4 regions of the Paenibacillus sp. FSL K6-2862 genome follow, and region 4 is predicted to be linked to each of the others. Evidence: riboswitches for the same ligand, from Rfam matches in the RefSeq annotation. Region 4 holds a riboswitch; each other region holds the start of a gene.

Region 1 (5,953 bases), 4.0 Mb from region 4:
CATAAAACACGATTCAGATTCACCCAAAATATACTATTTTGTATCATTCGCCAGGGTTAAATGATCATCGAGCAGCTTTTCCGCCGTCTGTACGATCTCATCAATCTGTACACGTGTAATGGCGTCAAAATGAATCCCCATAATAACGGTTACAGTCACCTTAAGAGAATTTGCGGCCTTACGTGCAAGACGCTCACACAATTCCTGTTCCTTATGCCCCGGTATATGGACTGCCGTCCCCACCACGCGTTCTCTTTCCGGATAAAAGGTCGCCACAGCCCCTATATGAGCTTTCCCACCCGTGACCAAAAATATCTTATCTTCTCCAGCTTCAATGACCTGCAAACGAACCGATTTCAAATCATACGTACCCATCCTAATCCACCCATCCTTTTGGAGTATATGTAATGGTGGAATTATGAGCTTAATGACTGAATTGGACAATGAAACATCTCACATTTATGCATAATGGACCATCAACACGGGCATACCAAAGAGAACGCAATTTGACAAAGGAGGCTATATCATGCGTATTCGCCTCATCGCATTCTCCATGTTGATCCTTATCTTTATGAGTGGAAGCTATTCACCTGGACAACTGCTGGCAAAACCCGTTCGAGAGAGCATGCCTGCTGCAAAGCCGGATCTATCTGAGGATGAACAGCTGACACTCGGTCAGCTAAGGCAGAAATATGCCGATACGTTCAAGACCAATGGTCCTTCAACCAGACAGGTAGCACTGACTTTTGATGATGTACCTGATCCGCGCTTCACTCCGCAGGTATTGGATATTTTAAAGAAATATAATGTTAAAGCGACTTTCTTTATTGTTGGCAACCGGGCAGAGAAACATCCCGACCTCGTCAGACGGATCGTTAGGGAAGGTCACATTGTTGGGAACCACAGTTACAACCACCCTGAATTCAGTAAGCTGTCTTTGAATGCTTTTCGCAAACAAATTCTACATACCGGCGACATTATTCGTAAACTGACCGGGTATACACCAAAAATGATTCGTCCTCCATACGGGGATATTAATGAAAAACAGCTGCAATGGGCCGCAAGACAGCAATACAGCATCGTCAATTGGAATGTGGATTCGCTGGATTGGAAAGGCCTTAGCAAAGAACAAGTGAAGCAGAATGTCTTATCTGCAGTCAAACCAGGCTCCATCATTCTTCAACATGCGGGCGGAGGCGTGGGCTCCAATCTGTCCGGTACCATTGGAGCACTTCCGGAGATTATAGATGAACTGCGATGCAGGGGCTTCAATCTGGTGACTTTGGACGAGATGCTGCAATTGCCAAAAAGCAAATAATACTCGGCTTAGTAGAGGAAACACATAAGTTATGAATTAACAATCTTGCGCGTTTTAATAAAGACAAAGGGTACCCTTATTACGCGTTCATCGTGTAATAAAGGCACCCTTTTGTAGCACTGATACTTATTTCAAGATATAAAGTTCAACGTCCTGAAAACCAAAGGTACTCACAGACTTCTGGCTCCCAGGAATGAAAATGTCAATTCGTTTCCCTTTGATCGCTCCACCGACATCCCGGGCAGTAGCCACAAATGCCTGCTTAGGCAGCCCCGGATGGGAGTGACCCGTAACAAGAACCTTTGTACCCAGTGGGATGACACTAGGGTCTACTGCAATCGTGCCGAGTTCAAGTGGATTACCGAAGTAATCAACAGCACCCCATCCACCATTTTCGGAAGCGGCTGCAGAGTATGCTGTTGCTTTCACATCAATGGACTTACTATAATCAAACGTTTTGCCCCAGGCCTCAACGACTTTATCGTCAGCATTTACATCAAGGCTAGCGGTCGTAATCGTCTTTGCACCTGTAGAGCTCTTCGCAGCTGGAGCAGCTGAGGCTGTGTTTGCTTTTCCAGGAATCGTAATTTTCAAACCACCATAAATGTTGTAAGGTGAAATATCACTGTTTGCTTTAACCAGTGTGTTCAGTCCAACTCCATATTGTTTCGATAAGGTATAGAAGGTATCCCCCTCTTTGGCCACGTGAACAGAATCAGCGTGAGCTGGAACGGCCTGAATGAGCATTGCTGCTGTCAATAGGGCTGTTGCTGTTTTGGCTATAGTTCTCTTCTTAATCATGGTCTTCCTCCCTCATTGTGCCTGCGAAGTTAGTTGTCGGATTCGGATGGAGGAAACCACCCTATAGGTCTCTGTTACATTCGTCTTGCGTTATGTATCCCTAATTCACCCCAAGCAGCGTGCGTTTCAAACTTCCCCCCACGGTCTGCATCATTACATCCTCCACACTTCCTCCTCAGGAAGTTTCGGCAGGAACAATATATCACAATTTTGTAACCAAGGTCCGTAGTAAATGTTACCAACTGTATTGAACAACACATTATGCGGCTTTAGAAATAAGGATTTTTCTTGTTAAAGAGCGATCAAGCAGCTCTGGAACGATGACAGAAACGTTACTTTTACGACACTGGATACTTATCCACAATCAAAAAAAAAACCCTGCTAACGTGACGTGAGCAAGGTTGTTTGATTTCTTTTTTTGTTCGTTCTATTTAATCCGGTTCACTGACTGGATCATGCTCAAAGGTTATGACAAGACTTTACCGAGGAAGTCACGTGTACGTGGATTCTTAGGTTGACCAAATACTTCATCCGGTGTGCCCTCTTCCACAATTACACCGCCATCCATAAAGATGATGCGATCACCCACTTCACGGGCAAAGCCCATTTCGTGGGTAACAATAACCATCGTCATGCCGCCTTCAGCCAGGCGTTTCATAACGTCGAGTACTTCACCAACCATTTCCGGGTCAAGTGCAGACGTTGGCTCGTCAAACAGCATCACATGCGGCTGCATCGCAAGCGCTCTGGCAATGGCAATCCGCTGCTTCTGTCCACCAGACAGCTGACTCGGATAAGCATCTTTTTTATCCAATAACCCAACGGTTTTGAGCAAGTCTGTGGCGATCTGCTTGGCTTCCTGTGCAGATTGCTTTTTGACTTTAATCGGGGCAATGGTAATGTTTTGCTCCACGGTTTTATGCGGAAACAGATTAAAGTGCTGGAACACCATCCCCATTTTTTCCCGGGTTGCATTAATGTTGTGTTTGGGATCTGTGATCGATACGCCTTCGAAATTAATTTCACCTGAAGTAGGCTGCTCCAACAAGTTAAGACAGCGAAGGAAAGTACTTTTGCCTGATCCTGAAGGACCAATTACAACAACGACCTCGCCCTTGCCAATCGTGACATCTATGCCTTTAAGTACTTCGTTTTTATCGTAGGATTTGTATAGTTGTCTAACGTCTATCACTTGCACTCAACTTCCTTTCCAGTCGACCCAGCAGCTTGGACAAAATAAATGTCAATACAAAGTATATGGCTGCTGCAATAAGGAACGGATTCATTCCTTGGTACGTAATGTTTTTGACTACACTTGCCTGATACATGATATCAACCATACCAATGACCGAGATAATGGATGATTCCTTGATAATGGTTACGAATTCATTACCGATGGCAGGCAGTACAGCTTTGAAAGCCTGTGGCAAAATAATAAATCTCATTGCCGCGCCTCTACCCATCCCAAGCGAACGTGCTGCTTCCAGTTGACCCCGGTCAACCCCTTGAATCCCAGCACGGAAGATCTCTGCAAGGTAAGCACCACTGTTGATGGAGAGTGTGATAATACCGGCTTGAAGAGCTGAGAAATTAATACCGAAGGTCAGGGAAAGGCCATAATAGATAATCATCAGTTGAACCAGCATCGGCGTCCCGCGAATGACTTCAACATATGCCGTACCAATCCAACGTAAAATGGCCATATCATGCATCCGGAACATGCAAATGATCAAACCGATAATTACCCCGAAAATTACGCCAAGTGCGGACAATAGGAGGGTATAACCAACCCCCGTAGCATAAAAGCTTTTGTATTGCCAGAATACTTCAAAAATATTTGGCGATTTGACCTCACGGTCTGCCATTAATTGACTGGCTTCCGTTACCATCTGATCAATTTTATTTTCGCTCTTCAGTCGTTCAAGCGTACCATTAACGGCATTCAGCAATTCCGTATTGCCTTTGCGGATACCGATCGCTGCTGCTACCTGCTCTTCATCCGGAACAGCAGGCGCAAGTCCGATCATATCATCCAGGTATCCTGCGGCAACGGTATCTTCAACGATTGCAGCGTTGATCCGTTTAGTTTGCAGTTGAAGCACTATGTCCGAGATTTTATCAAGAGACGTCAGCTTAGCTCCAGGAATCTTCTGTCCGATTGTTTCCTGGATCGAACCTTTTTGTGCTCCGATCTTTTCATTTTCCAGTTCAGCCATGGTTGGGTATTTGTCTTTATCCTCATTGCGAACCATGATGACTTGTTTCGATTTATAGTAGGTATCGGAGAAGTCGATACTTTTCTTGCGGTCCTCTGTCGGTGTCATGCCTGAAATAACAATATCCACGCGTCCACTCTGCAATGCAGGCAGCAGGCCGTCGAAACCCATATCTTCTATTACAAGTTCTACGCCCAAATCGGCAGCAATCTCTTTGGCAATGGCAATATCGAATCCGACAATCTCATCCTTGCCATTAATCACTTTATGGAATTCATATGGTGCAAAGTCGGCACTCGTGCCGAGAACCAATTTTTTACTGTCTGAAGTGCCTGTAGTTCCACTTGCCAGCGCCGAAGGAACGGCAGCCGTCAATAAAACGACAAAGGTCAACAGCATCATGGTGTAACGACTAATCAATTTCAACCCTGTTCTCCCCTTACATACATTATGTGCTTCCTCATGTTGATGCCTGAGTCATTATAAAGTACAATGCATGATTATGCAATGAGTTTTCAACTTACAAATCCTGACTTGTTTCTGAAAAAACCAAGCAAACATGATATAATGACTAAATTATTTTCATTTTGCACGAAGGAGTTCACGATGACACATACCAAATCACAAATTTTGTCGGTTATTGATCAATATGCTTCCCGTTTTAAGGAGATTTCATCATACATTGGTGCCAATCCCGAACTCGGGAACGAGGAATACCTTGCTTCTGCCCGTTTAAAGGAAGAACTGATATTTCACGGTTTTGAAGTAGAAGCTCCCGTACTTGGATTGGATACGGCTTTTATCGGCACCTACGCTGCTGCCAAAAAAGGACCAACCATAGCGCTGTTATGCGAATACGATGCACTTCCCGAGATTGGTCACGCTTGCGGCCATCATCTGATATGTATGATGAGTCTGGGTGCTGCTGTCGGTCTAAAGTCCATTTTGGATGAAGTTGGAGGAACGTTAAAAGTCTTCGGCACACCTGCTGAGGAAACTCGTGGCGCCAAAGTTCCAATGGCTGAAGCAGGTCTGTTTGATGATTGTGATGTCGCACTGATGGCCCATCCTTACTATGCTTATGAGAAATCGGGCAGCTCTCTGGCCATTGATGCCGTGCAATTCGAATTCCACGGGAAATCCTCTCACGCCGCGGCCAGTCCGCATGAAGGGATTAATGCTCTCGATGCCGTCATTCAAACCTTTAACGGCATTAATGCATTCCGCCAGCAAGTGAGAAGTACAGTCCGGATCCATGGTGTTATTAATAGCGGTGGTCAGGCTGCCAACATCATTCCCGACTACGCTTCAGCCCAATTTTACGTACGCGCCGCAACCAGAAAAGAGCTTAACATACTAACGCAGCGTGTCATACAAATTGCCGAAGGTTCTGCGCTCCAAACAGGCTGTCGTCTTGTGACTTCGAATTATGAAACGTCATATGATGAGATGGTAACCAATGAATCTTTATCTGCAACGTTCAGTGAAAACCTCATGGAACTCGGTATTCCTCAAGACGAGATTGTTAGCGGAGATGATCATGGCTCCATGGATATCGGTAACGTATCCTTACGCTGTCCTGCAATTCATCCCTACATTCAGGTCGTTGATGAGGTGC
Region 2 (5,953 bases), 1.3 Mb from region 4:
CAGGATATATCCGCTTTGGAGCCTGCCAAACGTGCCAAGGCAGGCATTGGATATGTTCCTCAGGGGCGTGAGATTTTCCCTCAGCTCACGGTGAAGGAGAATCTGCTGCTCGGTCTGGAGACATCTGCGCCTGGGGTGAAGACGTTTCCTGAAGATGTGCTCGCGATGTTTCCGGTCCTTGCGACCATGTATGGACGACAGGGCGGTGATCTGAGTGGTGGCCAGCAGCAGCAGCTTGCCTTCGCGCGAGCGCTTGCCTCACGGCCTGGACTATTGTTGCTGGATGAACCAACGGAAGGCATACAGCCGTCAATTGTCGAGGATATTCGGCAGGTCATTCTGCAAATCAAGGCAAAGGGCGACATTTCGGTGCTGCTTGTCGAACAAAGTATTGACTTCGTGCGTGGTGCTGCGGATTTTATCTATGTCATGGATAAGGGAGCAATTGCGCTGCAGGGATCGCCGGAGGAATTGGATATGTCTCAATTTGAACACCACCTGTCCGTGTAGGAGAGGTGGTTATTTTTTTGCTTTTTTTTGTTATGCTCAGGAGCGTTTATCCAAAATGTTGGAGTACTTCGGGTATAGCCTGCGGATGCAGTCCGGACAGATGTCGTGTGTGAATTCTGCATGGGTATGTCTCTCCAAATAACCTTCGACTGAATTCCAGACGTCCTGCTCATCCTTAATCTGTTTGCAGACGGCGCAAATGGGAAGCAGGCCGCGTAGTGTCCGCACTTCGGATAGAGCGAGCTTCAATTGCTGTTCAATTCGCTTCTGTTCCGTGATGTCTGTATGCGAGATCAGAGCTAGTCCCATCGGAGAAGGAGGATCCGCCTGATTCAAGGGTGTAAGCTCCAGCCTGAACCATCGAAGGTCCAGGTTCGCAGACTGTACAGATATGTCATATGTATGGAAGTGAACAAAGGGATATTGAATCTTCTCTAACTTCTGAATAATCGATGAATTCTCCGTTTCCTCTTCCTGGGCTGCCCATATCTGCAGCAGCTGAAGATAATGAAACGTTTCGCAAGAAGATCGGTGGGCGTCGGTTTTTTTGTATTTCGAGAGATGCAATCGCCCGAGTCCGTTCTGCCATGCGGTATTGCAGCTGCGGATTCTCCAGTCGCGGTCGACGATGATGAGTTGATGACGTAGGGATTGAAAGGATAACCTTTCAAGGTCGGTTGTAAAGAAACTCATGAATAGGCCCTCCTTGGCAATCAGTTAAAGGATCGGGACGGTATGTTAATGGTGGTGTCATCGTAGTTCATCCGAAATTTGCAAAATCTCTGCCACCTGGTTTCGGAAACGGGTGGCTTTTCGTGTGCCATGGATGAGATTGGATAAACGATACGGCGGGATGTCGTGCTTCTCGCAGAACGTTTTCTGGTCCATCTGCAGCTCCGTTAAGCGGCGTTTGATGGCCCATCCGAACGGAGTCACGGGTTTCTTTTTGTTCAAAAGGGTTCACCCCTCATAGAAGTATTTCAACCCGCCTTCGGCTGTGTATAATAGAGGGAGATGCGAGCTGTTCATTACATTATATACGCATTTACGTCATGTAACAATTATAAATGATGAAAAATAGTGTATTAATATTAAATAATGACGTAAAAACGTGATGTTCTATAGGCATACGAGAAAAAGCACGTCAGCAAGGAGGTTGCTGCGTGCTTTTTTCCTTTGGGGAAATATGAAGGAAGCTTGGAGGCGGTAAGATTAGGCGCGATAAGCATGCAGCCCTGCGCCAAGCATGTGGAAGCTGGGGAACAGCGATTTCATGGACATGGAGGTTGGCTGTGCCGGTCCATCCGCAGCGGAGGCGCTAACGGTATTCCATTCATGCTCCAGGTCTGCGGCCAGGCGAACCAGCAGTTCCTGGGTGGTTTCGTTATGCATGGGGAGGACTTTGGAAGCTTCGGTTATGCATGCATTCATAGCTGAGTGCAAGTAACCCATTACCGCTTCCTCGACGGGGATATCGAGGTAGTGGTTGATCCAGGCGTGAACAGTAGAGAGGCAGCCTACAGACTCGTATTTGGCAAGGGTATGTTCGAGCTGGTTGAATTCAATCCAGGGGTGGAGAGCCCGGGCCAGCTTGATCAGTCTTTTGCCCATGGCAGCGGCTTGCTCCCTTTGATCAGAAGGAGTCCGCTGAACGTGAACCAACTTGTCAATGAGTGCTGTTCGCCATGTGTCATTATGATCCGTTGCGCTGTAGATACCTTTAATCGCCATGCCCTCAAGTCGAACGATACTGGGATGCAGCTGGCAGCGCATGAAGGATTCCAAATCATCGGCATTTCGGATGCTGCCTTCAGCGATGTGTACATCCATACCAAATGAATGGGTAAAACCTCCGACATGAATGGAGGAATCAAGCAGTTTGACATAATCGAGCAGCTTATTCCCACGGTTCACGGTCTTTCGCCTCCTATGTTCGTAAAGTGTTATATTATATAACATTATTATTGGTTTCTGAATCCTTTTATGTTTAAAATCCGAATTATATGATATATATCATCACATAAACATCCGTATTTTGTCAATGGTTTCTTACTTTTAAGTTTTAATTATATTTAAATGTTATATTATATGACTCGTAATGGTTAAATGCTAGAAAACTAATGATAGGTATATGATATACTTTCGTATGGGGAGCTAAAATTAAAAATGAAGATGTATAAATGAATTGAAATTTAATGTATGCAGCAGTTAAAAGATCATGACGAAAAAAACCGATATTTGGAGGGGAAACACAGGTGCAAAAGTAGTTTTTATAAAAGTGCTTTACTTTTATAATGTAAACCTGTATAATCAATTTTGTTGCCGATTATTTACGACATGCGGTCGTGGTGGAATGGCAGACACGCTATCTTGAGGGGGTAGTGGGCGTATGCCCGTGGAGGTTCGAGTCCTCTCGACCGCATCATATTGTACGACAAGAAGAGGTTTTCCGAATATGGAAAACCTCTTTTTTGCGTTTGGATAAACATAAAAAAAGGCCATTCACACAGAACCGGACTTTCTCTGGTTCCCTGTTGATTATGGCCTCTCCATGTTGATTTATTTCAGCAGTTTCTCAATATCAGCCTCAATTTGGTCAGGAGTCGTTTTTGGAGCATAACGCTTCACGACACGTCCGTTCTGATCAACGAGGAATTTGGTGAAGTTCCACTTGATGGCTTTGGATCCGAGCAGTCCTGGTGCCTCTGTTGTCAGGTGTTGGAATAGTGGGTGAGCGCTTGAGCCATTAACATCAATTTTCTCAAACATAGGAAAGCTTACACCGTAATTCATCTGACAGAACTCAGCAATATCGTCGGAAGATCCTTTTTCCTGAGCGAATTGGTTACTTGGGAAGCCTAGTACTTCAAACTGCCGGTCTTTGAATTTGTTATAGAGTTCCTGTAAGCCTTCAAATTGCGGGGTCAGACCACATTTGCTCGCCGTATTTACAATTAGCAGCACCTTGTTGCGATAATCGGACATCTCGACTTCCTGGCCCCGAAGGGTATTGACTTTGTAGTCATAAACGGACATGATCTGTCGCCTCCATATCGTATAATGGGTTAATGATTCCTATAGTTATATTATATTGCTTACAATTAGATAATGCAAAACTAATTAAATAAATTCCTATGTTTACTTACAGATATCTAAAATTACATACGTTTTTCATAAGGACGAGAATTAGCGAGATTCACAGAGATGGATGGAGAATGGATTGGTTGTAAGCGATATCATTGATGTGTAATGCCTTAAATTCGTCCATTCGCTGATCTGACCGGACTTTACACTAACATGTCGCGGGTGTATGATTCATATCGTAATTTCTAATTCAATTAAACTTAACATGAACAACGAAACAAACGATAATATCGCTCTGGTCAATACATGAAACAGGAACGATGTTTTAATCGCTGAGTTTCCATTCATTCATGGGTGGGAAACGGGGGAACCAATCGGAACGGCTGTCATTACAGCTAATCCATGGGGTGAATTTTTCGGTGCAAGCCGGAAATAGGGCGACTCTCGCGCCCGAATCCGTCAGCTAACCTCGTAAGCGTTAAAGGGAGAGGCAACAAGCCGTACGCATATTCATGGCGTTTTCGTCATGGGTTATTCAAGAAGCGTTCGGGAGGCCTTGGTCCCCCACGCTTCTTTTTTGTTGTCTTTTCACGCCAAGGGAGGAACGAACGATGGATAATGAGATGATTCTAGTAACAGCACCGAATGAAGCAGGCCGCAAGTTTATCAAGCTGTTGATGTACAAAAAAATGCCGTTTGCCGTTCTGACTAACAGTGCAGGGGAAGAACGGAAGCTCCGCAGAATCGGAGTGGAGAACGTCATTCGCATGAATACAGCTGAAGCTCAGAAGTGGTTTCTACCGCAGTCGAGTGTAGGCAACGTTTTTATTTTCGAGAACAGTTTGAACCTGACCTGCCGCTATCTGCAGATCTGCCGTTCCTGGACCTCCAAATCACTATGTGTGATTACGGAACAGAGTCACCCCAAAGGCATTTACCGCGGGATGGGAGCTGACCGCATTGTGTATTCCCTTAATGGAGAAGTTGGCTTCTTGCTTAATGGTTAATGTGATAGCTGCCGATTGATCCGGTGTAAGGTGCCTGTTATAATTGAACTTGTGGAAAAACGGAATTCTGAGGAGACTCATGCATGATGGTGGGTCTTCTTTTTTATTTGAGCATTAATGTACATTGCTGATTTAGAGATTGCGTTCATGGCTAACAAGGAGGAATAGGCGTGCCGGATGTACGGGGGTTAAAATGGTTGTTCTTTGATGTAGGAGATACGCTGGTGGACGAATGGGAGCCGGTAGATGATATTATAGGGCAGTTTGTAAAAGAAGCCTGCTTGCTTGGATATCCGGTGAAAATAGAGGAAGTGCGAGAGATATTTGCCTCCTGTTACCGAAATTATGAGCAGTGGCCCATGAGGGTAGCCATTCGAACGCTAATCAGTGATGAACGTCATAGGGAGCAGATCCAGGAGAAGTTGAAGTTCCGGAAGGAACTGGAGAAGCCCTTCGCTTCTGCTGACGCGGTGTTGAAGGAATTGTCACACCATTATCGAATTGGCATTATTGCCAATCAGAGTCCAGGGACAGCTGAGCGCCTGGAGAGCTACGGTCTGCGGAGGTACGTGGATGTACTGGCTTGCTCGGCAGAAGAAGGCGTATCCAAGCCGGATCCGGAACTCTATGCCGTGGCTTTGAAGCAGGCGGGATGTGAACCCGAGGAAGCAGTCATGATTGGGGATCGGATTGATAACGATATCATTCCTGCCAAGAAGCTGGGGATGCGAACGATTCGGATTTTGCAGGGCTATGGACGATTTCAGCCTGAGCTGGAGGGCCAAGAGCATGCAGACTGGACCATCGAAGCCTTGGAGCAGATTATTCCACTGCTTGTGCCTTCTGAAGGTTAGCGGATAAAATTAAAAAAAAGATGACTTTCGCGTCATTAAATAAAGGACAAGGCAAGTGTATGGCAAAGCTAAAAGGCTGATCCCTTCAAGTATATTCTTGATGAGGGATCAGCCTTTTTTTATAAATCTATAGTAAGAGGGAAACGGTTTTAGCGCTATATAGATTAAAACAGCATGATGGTTTGGATAATCAGATAAACATTCAGAACCACAATCACGGCAGCGATGATCCAAGAGACGACTTTGAGCCACAGCTTGTTGGCGAATGCGCCCATGCTTTTTTTGTCACTCGTAAACATCACAAGTGGAATAACGGCAAAAGGCAGCTGCAAGGATAGAATCACCTGGCTCAAAATCAGCAATTCTTCCGTTCCATGTTCGCCGGCGATAGCCGTCACAATAACGGCAGGGATGATCGCAATTAATCGGGTCACGAGCCGGCGAAGCCAAGCTGGAATCCGAATGTTCAGGAAACCTTCCATGACAATCTGGCCGGAC
Region 3 (5,953 bases), 2.1 Mb from region 4:
CGTTAACGTATTGTCAATGACATCATAGTCATCTTCGCCGAGATCGCCCCCGTCGTATTTCACACCAGTTAACGTATTACCGTTCAGGTTTAACGTAATTTTCACATCCGCCTGCTGATCCACTGCCTTATCAAAGTCTGCAGCGGTTGGGCTTATTGCACTGTTCTGCCCACCAGACTCTTTTTCCCTGATTACCTTGAGCGCATCCAGAAGCATGTATTGGCCCGATGCCTTAACGACCTTCAGGGTATGTGTTCCACTTGGCAGATCTGTTTTGCTGAACAGGACCTGCTGGGCTTCCCTTTCTCCATCGGTATAGGCGCTTACCTGTTCTGCCTCTCCATTATCAAGAATAATACTCATGTCCCCTTGCTCTTGATGCTTCTCTGTCAACAGCTCGATGCCTGTACCTGTGAACGTGTATTCAAAATAATCTCCGTCTTTTTCCGTATAATGCACATCGTCATTGAAGTCCCCGAAACCTCTGCCGGTATTCGTATTCCATGAACCTGTGTAATGTATCTCACTATCGTCATCGTTAACGTAGACCACCTCGGTAACCGTGGTATCGTCTCCCACAACGGATGGTTCAGCAGCAGGTTCATCTGCTACATTGGAGTCTCCTGCTGTACCCGCATTCGTTCTCTTATTGCCTGTGGAATCCTGAATCGCTATAGTCAGATCCTGTGAACCCTCTAATTGTTCCTTGCCTCCATTTCGCTTCCAATCTCCGGTATAACGCATGCCTGTATCATCGTCATTCACCGTCGATGTTCCGCTCAGTGCCTTGACTTTCAGCATTCGTGAAGCATGTGGCTCCAATAAACCGCTGTTAAATCCCTCGTTAAAGGTACCCAGTTCGGAATGGCTCCACAGGTCACGGACCGATGCAGGTCCTTCCAGACCAATATCACTCCAATTGACCTTAACCTCAGCGCTCCGGTTCCCCAGATTAAACAGAGCCACACTGTATGTTCCGTCTCCGTTATTGGCATACCATACCTGCTGCTGGGTATCCATCGATACCGGATGAGCCGGACGTCCAGCCTGATTGACAGCGATCACTTCATCATTGGTAAGAAGTTCAAGTCCATAGCTGTCCAGCCTGGTCATGTCATTCCCTGTATACAACGGTGCAGACGAGATCGCCCAGAATGTCATGGCTGTCTTCCGTTCATCCTTGGTGAGCCCATCCATGGAACCATTGCCCACGTTTAACGAGTCAAAATCATTCCACCCGCCAGGACCTGCATCACGCCACCAAAGCGCAGCGATTGGAAACAATCGTGCAATATTAGCCCACTGCGTTAATCCCACATTGCTGTCGTATGCTTCCACATCCCAATCGATACGCCAGCCATTAGCGTGTTCTTTCCAGAAATCCACGTAGTTATGGTCCAGTGCCCATGAAAGCTCGAACCAGATATTATGCCTTGCCAAAGCTTTGGACCAGGCCTCCACATCTCCTCGTGCATCCCGGCTCAGATTGTTAATTCCTGATCCTGGAGTCACGCTGTCGAATTTGACAAAGTTAATGCCCCACTCGCCCAGTAGATCTGCGATGGAATCGATGTATTTCTGAGCACATGGATTCGAAAAATCAATCTTGTAGGTATACGCATTCCAAGCATCCATCACGGTAAGCGGCTGATAAGCAATATCCTGCATCCGGCAAGCTCCGCCCGTCCCATAGATTTCAAGGTTTTTATTATATGCATCAATGGACAATCCGGGAATCAGATAGATCCCGATCTTCTGACCATTGTTATGAACATAGTCGATAACCTCCTGGAATCCGTTCGGATACAGCTCTTGGTTAGGAATCGGTCTTCCGTATTCATCATTATCTCCGTTCCATCCCGCATCAATATTGATATATTCATAGCCATGAGCCTGTAACTTCTCGCGCATGGCATCCGATTGCTTCTTGATGCTCTCCGCTGATGTCCATTTTACGGAAGGGTCATACACCTGCATACTGTAACTGCTCCAGCCCATGTAAGGTTTCTCAGCTAATTTTGTCTCTGCAGCAGCTTCAACCACACGACCTTTGGTCCCTGTAAAACCAAACTGAACTGCTGCAAAGATGAACACCACAAAAACCATCGCCATCCGTTTACCCATTCGCTTCAAATCATCCCTACCCCCTCTGAAATAGTGAATTCAAATCCATAATGATAGCGCTTTCCTTACGTGAAAAGAATAGTGGATGTATTATGCTCAGGATAGGTACAATTCGGAATTTTGCGTACATTTCACCGTGAAAGCAGGGGTACAACAACCATAGAACAGGCATTTCTCCCCTTACACCGGAGATTTTGCAAGTGAACTGCTGCCATCAGATCGATTCAGAGGACGTTGTTTAAGTAACGATGTGTGTATCGTGGTTTTGGTCACATAAAAAAGAAATAAAAAAAGGTTTCCCGCAGGCGCTAGCCTAACGAGAAACCTTTTCTTCTTATGATGCGGTCGAGAGGACTCGAACCTCCACGGGGGGTTAGCCCACACGGACCTGAACCGTGCGCGTCTGCCAATTCCGCCACGACCGCATATGGCATATCTCCGAGATAATCTATCGCGGCGACAAGAAATAATATATCATGTGAAATTTAACGTGTCAACAGTTAAATGATTAGTATAAGACTACGATAACCGAAAGTTATAAAATCTGGTCGAAACCTGCCTTTCCCTGTTGAGAATGAACCTTGCTCTACTCTACTACTCCAATTTACTTATTTGTCCAATTTATGTGCTGATGAAACACAAATTACGTTTTTGTCATCATAAATAAACATGGAGAACTACTACTTTCCACAAAAAGTCTTGAATTCCGTTAACATTGCAGGAGGAAGAAAGGTTTGACAATTACGCATTTATGCAATATAGTTTCAAAAGGTTACAAAATATTAATTATTCATTTGCCGAGTTTCATGTTTGAAAACGGGGGAACCATTTTGGGTGAATTATTCTTATACATAGGAAATATAGGGAACCTTCTACCGAACCCTTAGCTAACTCCGTAGGCATCGAAGGGAGAACATTGATTTTGAAAAAACTGATCATTTCTATTTTTGGCGCAGCCGTTCTATTTACATCTGGTGCAGCAAGCACTGAGGCGAGCAGTATTAACACCGTCGTTAACAACATGACTGGAATACCTTACAAGTGGGGCGGCACAACGCTGGCCGGGTTTGATTGCTCTGGATTTATGAGATATATCTTCCAAAAATATAGCATTGAATTGCCACGCACTTCACAGCAACAGGCCAAGGCGGGTACTCCGGTATCCAAAGCCAATCTGCGCACAGGTGACATGGTATTCTTCAACACTTCAGGTAGCGGCATTTCGCATACGGGCGTATACATCGGGGGCGGACAATTCGCTCATGCTTCCAGCAGTAAAGGTGTCAGCATCACCAAAATGTCGAATCCATACTTCAGTGACCGTTATGTAACAGCACGACGGGTGACTGGACAGTTTATGTATAACAAGATGCTTGGAAAAATATAAGTTGGACAAAAAACAGGCTCTGGATCATTCCAGAGCCTGTTTTGCTGTCTTGTTATTCAGACTCACTTGCAGGAAAAACCTAGTGCAATGCTTTTTGCACACGCATTGCACCTTGAGACAGTGCGTGACCGCCGCCTACCGCTCCGGCTACCGCAACGGTCTCCATAATCTCCTGATCGGTTGCGCCCTTCGCACGGGCCTCTTCTACATGGTAAAACGTGCATACTTCGTTATTGGCAAACAATCCAATGCCGAGGGCAATCAGCTGCTTGGTTTTGGCATCAATGGCACCTGACTGGAAACATTCACCCGTAAATTCGTGATACGCTTTGACTACGCCAGGCAATACATCGCTTAATTCTCCAATCTGATCCTTGTAGGCATGTACCTTATCATTCATCAATGTCATGGCTACCCGCACATCCTCTCGGCTGATAAGTTTACGAATTCTCGCTGTACCTATCTTCTCTCCCGAGTGGCAGAAGTATGCCAAACCCTCCATGGTAATTCCATGCATCCGTCTCCAGAGCGGCTCTATTCATTCAGCCGGACTTTGGCGCGGTTCGCTAAAGAGCTGATAGCGATAACTACGGTCCAGCTTGACCACACGTCTGTTCTGGCGACGGATAAGCACCTGTTCCCCATCCCATGCAACGACAATCCCTGTTACATCGTTGGACTCCAAACCATCCCGTACCACTCTTACTTTTTCACCCGATAAGCGCAGTGCATCCAGTTCTGCATCACTAATCATGTCTATGGCTCCTATGTTCCAAAATAATTTACAAAAAGAGACCTAAATGAAGAGTCATTTAGGTCTCACGTGACTGTATTGGACTGTTATGTCATTCGAAAAATATCCCGACTGAAAGTTACCGCTGCGCGTGCTCTTTGCTGTCGTTCTTCTCGAACCAAAAATCAAGCACTTTGGCGGACATCACACGTTCTTCAAGGTACTCCACTTGATGTGGTGTAAATTGTTCTTTCCAAGCGAAGGACAACTCTTCACACAAGCCTACAATAGTCAGCAACTCTGACCAGGCAACATAGCGTTTGTACCAGAAAAATTGAGGATGTTCAATCATATAGGGATAAAGGTCATCAAATTCCGTATGTTTACAATCCAGGGCACGTTCAAAATGAACTTTCGACTCCGCCAGCTTTTCAATAAAAAATTGTTCTGATGCCGGTTGGTTCCCCATGGTGTTGCCTCCTCTCCCTAACATAACCCCATTATAAATGAAATCCGCGGTCATGCAAAGGCATTGTTCAAAAAATAGGCTTTTTCCTTTAAACTGTCACATTTGTTTATCGTCGAATTGCACGGTTCCATCATTCAGTGAACGAATGCGAACCAAGGCTTCCACCGGGATGCCCTGCTCACGAATCGTACGTGCACCGGCCTGAAAACATTTCTCGACCACGACACCGAATCCGACGAGCTCCGCCCCTGAACGTTCAATGATCTTAATGACACCGCGAGCTGCATCTCCGTTGGCGATAATATCGTCTATAAACAAAATACGGTCATTCTCATGAATATATTCGCGGGATACCATAATATCGGTTACGATCCCTTTGGTAAAGGAAGGTACACGTTCACAGTAGGCATCGGGATCTGCCAGAAGTGTCTTTTTTCGACGGGCAAATACGAGCGGCACCCCAAGTTCATGTGCTGCGGCAAAAGCAACTGGAATCCCTGAAGACTCCACCGTTATGACCCGTGTCACTCCACTTTCACGAAAGCGAGCAGCAAACTCGCGGCCCATCTCCATTGTCAGTGCAGGATCAATCTGGTGATTCAATAATCCGTCCAGCTTCAGCACCTGATCCGAGATGACTACGCCTTCTTGTAATATTCGTTGTTTTAATACTTCCATCATTCGACCTCCCAAGCCTATCCTATGAGGTAAAAGTATCATAGATGAGGCTGTCAGTTCAAGCGAAATCGGCTTTCCTCCATCATTGACCGATTCTGGGAACACAAAGCTTTCTTTCAATTGTCATGAGTTACCAGGGTCAAGCATACCTTGTACCATGGTACCCGCATGTCCAAACTATTATGGGGCCTGAGAGGGGAAACGCATGAAACAGGCATTCCGGGTGCTGCAGATCGCATTTACATACATCGGAACGGTTGTAGGAGCAGGCTTCGCAACAGGGCAGGAAATATTGCAGTTTTTTACCCAGTATGGCAAATGGGCCACCATCACCATTGGCTTATCGACCATACTATTTGTCTGGCTGGGCACCAAAATGATGCTCATCGCCCATGATACCGGCTCCCGCTCTTACGAGGACCTGAACAAGCACCTATTCGGCCATAAGGCTGGAAAGTGGATTACCTGGATAACGCTTCTGATACTTATTGGTGTAAACAGTGTAATGCTCGCCGGAGCAGGCTCTGTCTTCGTGGAGCATCTTGGACTGCATTACCAGACT
Region 4 (5,953 bases):
GAGTACAACAGCATATTGCTCTTTTCGAAGCTGCTCGTCCCCGAATTCAACCTCCAGCGCCTTCATCTGTTCCCAGGGCAGCCAGGTATAGATGTTATAGGGTGGTTCATATATCCAGCTGCAGATCAATGCTGCATGTTCTTCTTGCATCGGCACAACGTGAAACGTTACAGAAGCTTCATCCACACCACTGCACGCTCCTTTCATTGTGAACAAGCTACTTCTAGTCATACGCTAATCGTTTATAACATATGTCATTTCATATTTAATCCTGATTTTACTCTACAAAAGAGGAGGGTATTTGGCAAGGTTTTGCTCCCTTGAAAAAAAGTGAAACAAAAGTTTCTGGAATTTCGTTTATATTATAGTAGGATGGGTAAAAACATCATAAGGGCATGGACGAACAAGCACAAAAAAACCGCCGGATACATTCCTGCGGAGAATGTACCGGGCGGTTGATTTATGCTTCGTTACAGTATGATGTTGCTCAGCTTGTCCCTAGTCGAGGGCCAGTGACTCATATGCGTCCGTGCTCATAATCCGTTTAGCGCCAACATAGCGGTTGGCCCAGTAGTTCTCACTCAAAGAACTAATGGTAACTCCTTTGGAAGACGAGGAGTGTGCAAACTTACCTTCACCCACGAAAATCCCTACGTGTGAAACCCCTTTACCCGTTGTATTGAAGAATACCAGATCGCCTGGTCTCATTTCCATGCGGGATACCGAGTCACCCATGTCGAATTGGGAACTGGATTGACGAGCCAAATCGATGCCCAGCTTTTCGAATACATACCGTGTGAATCCAGAGCAGTCAAAGCCGTTAAGCGTTGTTCCACCACTTTTGTATGTAGTTCCCATTGCTGAATCAATTACTTTATCCATTTTTGAATCTGCGAATGCGCTGCCTGCTCCAAGCGATAGTGCGAATGTTAAGCTAAGGACAGCTGCTGTTAATTTCTTTTTGAACAAGAGATATACCCCTTCCAACGCCTGCGAGGTTAGCTTAAGGATTCGGTTGAAGGTCCCCTATGATCCCTCTGTAGCAAGATCAATTCACCCATAACTGGTTCCCCCGCTTCCCAGGTGCCAGGAATTTGGCTATGCTAGTTGTGCACCTGCGAAATCAAGAAATGACGATTTAATTTTAAGTAGTTACAATTCATAAGGTAAAGATTACAAAGTTGTTACTAAAAACTCACTGCGATTATTGTAACAGAGGAGTAAAGCTTTGGCAACGTTTAACAAGAAAATTAGCAAAAAAAACCTCGACCTTTGACGGGGAAAGGTTGAGGTTTGCTTTTTTGAAGCGTAAACATTGACACAAGTTTACATGAAGATGGTAACAATTTTTGAGCGGTTCATTACACTTTTTAACCTTTGGAGGACTTGGACTGCCACAGGCGGAAATGAGCACATATCTTCCATATATCCAACAAACATCTGGCGAGCGGATAGGTTTGTTGCAGGATCAGACCGATGAGACCTGTCAGGAACCACGACGCAGATGTGAAGGCACCGAAGATGAGCAGATGAATTCCTCCCAGAACCACTGCGATACCAATGAGAGAAATGATATGACGCAAGGCGAGCAATAGACCGAGAAATGTACCTTTTACCCCGCCCTGACTCTCGGGTGCTGTGGCGCCAAACTGCATATATAACAAAGCATGATGTACGATCCATCCATACACGATCCATCCGGCTACATATGGAATGCCTGGCAGCAGCAGCTGCAGCGAGTGGAATCCATCCAGAAAGATACTATACAGCTTGGGGATCAGCCAGTACGCAGGCAGCAGTAATAATAGCGTTTTAATGAAATGAAGCAGCATCATCGGTTTCCACAGTGCCTTGATCCCACGTATAAAAGGAATACGTTCTTCTGTATGATTGAAGTGTTGTAATGAATAGAGTAGCCCTGCCTGAATGAGAGGGGTAATCAGCATGCGGAGCAGGAGCATGGCCCCAAGTATCCATAAATAACGATGCACCTCGGGATGGGTAGACAGACTGAGCTGGCTTTCCATTTTGAATAAAATGGTACTCAGCTCCCCGGCGTCAGGGTCCGGATAGCGCAGCAGCAAGGGAATAACTGCCGATTGCACCATTTTATAGATGAAGTAACCCCATACTAGCTGATAGAGAAACAAAAGTGCCACAATGAACATATGCTGACGGACGAGAAACCAGCCCTCACGTATTTTTGCTTTCACTGTCTCCACCTCACCATGACAGACCTCCGAATATAGCTTCAATGAGCTTGGTTACACTCATGCTCCAGCGGAACTTGGATGGTTCATCCAGACCGGCTTTCAAAAAGTTATTCATATGACGGTTCTCCAGCACAACGGTATATAACGGATCGGTCATGGCCCAGGATACAGGCGAGCTGTACGTTAACTTGTACGTAATTCGACCGTTACTGCCATCCCATTCCTTGGCGACGATGTGTCCATCTTCAAAAACGATGCGAACGGGGACTTTCTCGTAGTCGCTGCCTTTTTTTACTAATGTTACCGATGATTCGTACAACGTTTGACCGTCTTTCTCAACAGGCTTGACCTGGATATTCTCCACGGCGAAGTCGGCCATTCCGTCCCCATATACGTATTGATTAAAATAATCAGACCAGGACTTATGAGTCACTTGCTCCACGACCTTTTGGAAATCGGCCGAAGTAGGATGTTTGAACCGATATTTTTTAACATAAGTTGAAAGAATGCGTTCCATCGTTTTGGCGCCTACTTGTTGTTCGATGCCCAGCAGCACAAGCTTGCCCCTTGTGTAAACATTGGCTGCGTAATGATTCTGGGAATCAAACTTCCAGGACTCCTGCGTGAGTGAGGCAGGTGAAGTAATTAAGCCGGATTGAACGGGCAGATTCGGAATAAGTCCGTATTCCTGTTCCATCAGTTTGTCTTCTGCGTAAGAGGTGAACCCCTCATCCAGCCAAGCTTCTTCAAATTCATTGCTGGCAACCATACCATAGAAGTACTGATGGCCTATCTCGTGTACAACCGTGCGTTCCAGATCGTAGCCTGGTGTAGTATCGTCCGCACCGAAGGCTGTAACTAAGGTAGGATACTCCATGCCGCCTGCTCCATTGCCTGTCTTCGGGGGAACAACGATAGAGAGCGTGGAATACGGATACGGACCAAACCACTTGCTGTAATTCGAAAGAGCTGCTTTGGCTGCATAGAAGTAACGTTCCTTCAGATCCTGGTGGGCCGGGTCCAGATAGAGCTTGATTCGTACACCTGGCACGTTGGGAGCGGAGAAGGGTTCTTCTGCATAAACAAAGTCAGGTGAGGCTGCCCAGGCAAAGTCGTGCACATCGTCAGCATAGAATTGATAGATCTTTTCGCCATTTTTTATAACAGCCTGCTTCGTTGGAAACCCGGTCGCGGCAACCTTGTATGTTTCCGGTACCCGAATACGCACACTATAGATGCCAAAATCCGCATAAAACTCGGAATTCCCGTGGTACTGATGCAGATTCCAGCCCTCAGCCGTACGTCCTCGCGTGCCTGCAGGCTCGTATACACTGAGTTTGGGGAACCATTGGCCCGCCATAACGAAGTTTTCAGCGGTCCCCATGCGGGCAAAGATTTTGGGCAGCTTGACCTCAAACCGGGTATGCAGTGTAATGGTTTCCCCGCCCTTGACCGGCTTGGGTAATCTCACTTTTATGAGCGTTTTGTCTTTCATGTTTCCGTCATCCGGCTGTACATATTGCATCCGGTGCAGCAGGGAAAGCCCGTCCTCTGTTTTCATCTCTGTAATATTCATGGAGCCGTAACCGTCCGTTGGCATCACATCACCGCGAAGCTTTCCTCCGGATTCCTTCATAAATGTTGTGTCAGTAGAAGAGAATGCATTGGGGTATAAGTGGAAATAAAGTTCGCTGACTGTTTTTTTACCCGGATGAGTCCAGGTCAGCGTCTGCGTTCCCTCCAAGACATTGCCGTCTACTAGCTTCACATCCATGTGATATTCCACCACGCGGTTGCTGAACACCTCAGCAGTAGGTGTCTGTACACTTTCTGGAGGTGCCGGAGTTTGGACTTTTGCCGGAGGCTTGCCCAATTCCGGGGCGAGCGTTGGCAAGTCGGATGTCGTAGAACGAGTGTGATCCAGAGTGATCCATATGGCTCCGGTAAACACACACAGGGCCAGAATTGCAGTAAGCCAGCTCTTGGCGCGTAGTGGAATCATCGTTAAATACCTCCCGTTGACAAGCATCTACAGCATGTATATGTTTGCAATGGGGCGATTATTAGTTAAAATATTTGTATCAACCCTTGGAGGCTATAACTATGGATCAAAACGAGCAAAACGGCAAAAAACAGATTGCCTTGAATATCGTAAGTGCCAAGAGCAAACATAAAGGTTTCGGTGCAGGCTCCATTGATCTGAACAACCTGTCGCCGGTTATTATTGATAATGGCGAGGCGAAGATTGATATTGGTGCCATGCATGCAAAGAGCAAGGTAGAACGTGGAATCAAGTTTTCAACGAATCGGGAAGATGTACCTAACGGTCGCCAGGTATGGTTGGTTTGGGTAGCTGTGGACCGTACAGAACAGGGACAATTGTACGGTGGAGCAACAGCGTGCGAGATGTGGATCGATACCGAGGCGAAACGAGGATGGAAGCTGCTGGCTGACCATGTAAACCGGATGGATTATGCAATGAAACGCCGCTTTATGCTGGATGAGCTTGGACCAGAGGATCGTGCTGCTCTCAAGAAGCTGTTGATTACACACAATGAAGAGTGGTGGAACGCTTCACCGGATGAACTAAAAGAAGCGCTTTCCTGATAAAAGATTTCTGATAAACGCCTTATAAGCTGTTTTCTAGAAAAAGAACATGAAAAGCCCCGCAACCGAAATGATCGGTTCGGGGCTTTTGCTTCACAAGTGGGAAGAGGTATTGAAATAGTTGAACAAGACTGACCTTCAGAAAGAACCTGAAGCCGGCCAATCACAGTGACGCAATTAAGTCATTACGTAGTTGCGTCATTCTACCCACCAACGTTTAAAGTCTCTCCACCACGAATGCTTTTCTTCCTGGATTCCTTCTTGATTCTGTACCTCATGACTTCCTTCATTCTTTTTCGGATCGGTATCGTCGGTTTTTCCGGTACAGGTTTCTGTCGGTTCTGTACCGTCAATGAAGACCTCAAGCCGTTTCTCTTCACAGCCATTACCCGCCAGTTTTCCGGACTCGGGATCAATATACACACTGACCACATGATCGGGAACAGGGAAGATCTTAGGCGGCACACTCGCAAGAGCCTGTTCAGTAAATTGGGCAAACATCGGTGCTGCACGGCGTCCATCCGACGTGGAGATGGCTTTTCCCTGATCATAACCGACCCATACTGCGGTGGAGAGTTCGGGGGTGAAGCCAACCATCCAGGCATCCGTATTGGTCGTACCGGTTTTGCCTGCTACGGGGCGCTTAATCGTTGTAGCAACCCTATTCCCTGTACCGCCATTTTCGAACACACTTTCCATTAAACGTGTCAGTACATATGCTGCGGCGGGTTCTACCACATTCTCGGCCTTGGTTTGTGGTGCTTCATAGATGACACGTCCTGTTGCATCCGTCACCTGCAGAATGGCGACAGGTGGCATCCGTTGTCCGCCTGCAGCGATGACGGAGAAGGCAGAAGCCATTTCCAGTGGGCTCACGGGCGAGGTGCCCAAGGCGAGAGAAGGGACAGCACTCAGATTGCTTGTAATCCCCAGACTTTTGGCCATATCCACAACCTGCTCAGGCCCGATCTGCATAATTGTATTGACTGCATAGATATTGTCCGAAGCGGCAATGGCCTGCCTTAGATCAATTTCCCCCAGATACTTGTCGCCGAAATTTCCAGGTTTATAGGTCTTGCGATCATTGTCATAGTGAAACAGGGTTGGTTCGCTATTGAAGATAGAGGCACTTG

The links. A riboswitch is a leader RNA that binds a small molecule or an ion and turns the genes downstream of it on or off. The one in region 4 is predicted to bind cyclic di-AMP.
Region 1: linked by a shared signal. The riboswitch ahead of MHB82_RS18365 (3D domain-containing protein) and the one ahead of MHB82_RS00515 (C40 family peptidase) in region 4 are both predicted to bind cyclic di-AMP.
Region 2: linked by a shared signal. The riboswitch ahead of MHB82_RS06555 (hypothetical protein) and the one ahead of MHB82_RS00515 (C40 family peptidase) in region 4 are both predicted to bind cyclic di-AMP.
Region 3: linked by a shared signal. The riboswitch ahead of MHB82_RS10335 (C40 family peptidase) and the one ahead of MHB82_RS00515 (C40 family peptidase) in region 4 are both predicted to bind cyclic di-AMP.

What each region holds. Positions count from the first base shown of each region.
Region 1 covers NZ_JBBOSN010000001.1:4,100,917-4,106,869, forward strand. The annotation lists gene lpdD (prenylated flavin chaperone LpdD) at 34-375, opposite strand; gene MHB82_RS18360 (polysaccharide deacetylase family protein) at 527-1,318, shown strand; gene MHB82_RS18365 (3D domain-containing protein) at 1,445-2,119, opposite strand; cyclic di-AMP (ydaO/yuaA leader) riboswitch at 2,122-2,320, opposite strand; gene MHB82_RS18370 (amino acid ABC transporter ATP-binding protein) at 2,586-3,311, opposite strand; gene MHB82_RS18375 (ABC transporter substrate-binding protein/permease) at 3,298-4,737, opposite strand; gene MHB82_RS18380 (M20 family metallopeptidase) at 4,942-5,953, shown strand, end outside.
Region 2 covers NZ_JBBOSN010000001.1:1,442,527-1,448,479, forward strand. The annotation lists gene urtE (urea ABC transporter ATP-binding subunit UrtE) at 1-510, shown strand, start outside; gene MHB82_RS06530 (hypothetical protein) at 547-1,203, opposite strand; gene MHB82_RS06535 (Rha family transcriptional regulator) at 1,261-1,464, opposite strand; gene MHB82_RS06540 (urease accessory protein UreF) at 1,723-2,424, opposite strand; tRNA gene MHB82_RS06545 (tRNA-Leu) at 2,850-2,932, shown strand; gene MHB82_RS06550 (glutathione peroxidase) at 3,070-3,546, opposite strand; cyclic di-AMP (ydaO/yuaA leader) riboswitch at 3,915-4,087, shown strand; gene MHB82_RS06555 (hypothetical protein) at 4,206-4,601, shown strand; gene MHB82_RS06560 (HAD family hydrolase) at 4,772-5,455, shown strand; gene MHB82_RS06565 (Nramp family divalent metal transporter) at 5,620-5,953, opposite strand, start outside.
Region 3 covers NZ_JBBOSN010000001.1:2,196,661-2,202,613, reverse strand. The annotation lists gene MHB82_RS10345 (X2-like carbohydrate binding domain-containing protein) at 1-2,124, opposite strand, end outside; tRNA gene MHB82_RS10340 (tRNA-Leu) at 2,465-2,549, opposite strand; cyclic di-AMP (ydaO/yuaA leader) riboswitch at 2,910-3,041, shown strand; gene MHB82_RS10335 (C40 family peptidase) at 3,047-3,511, shown strand; gene MHB82_RS10330 (carboxymuconolactone decarboxylase family protein) at 3,591-3,920, opposite strand; gene MHB82_RS10325 (hypothetical protein) at 4,050-4,265, opposite strand; gene MHB82_RS10320 (hypothetical protein) at 4,384-4,713, opposite strand; gene MHB82_RS10315 (xanthine phosphoribosyltransferase) at 4,810-5,391, opposite strand; gene MHB82_RS10310 (YkvI family membrane protein) at 5,597-5,953, shown strand, end outside.
Region 4 covers NZ_JBBOSN010000001.1:108,315-114,267, forward strand. The annotation lists gene MHB82_RS00510 (GNAT family N-acetyltransferase) at 1-207, opposite strand, end outside; gene MHB82_RS00515 (C40 family peptidase) at 499-969, opposite strand; cyclic di-AMP (ydaO/yuaA leader) riboswitch at 973-1,110, opposite strand; gene MHB82_RS00520 (hypothetical protein) at 1,371-2,213, opposite strand; gene MHB82_RS00525 (M1 family metallopeptidase) at 2,224-4,215, opposite strand; gene MHB82_RS00530 (YwhD family protein) at 4,317-4,820, shown strand; gene MHB82_RS00535 (transglycosylase domain-containing protein) at 5,019-5,953, opposite strand, start outside.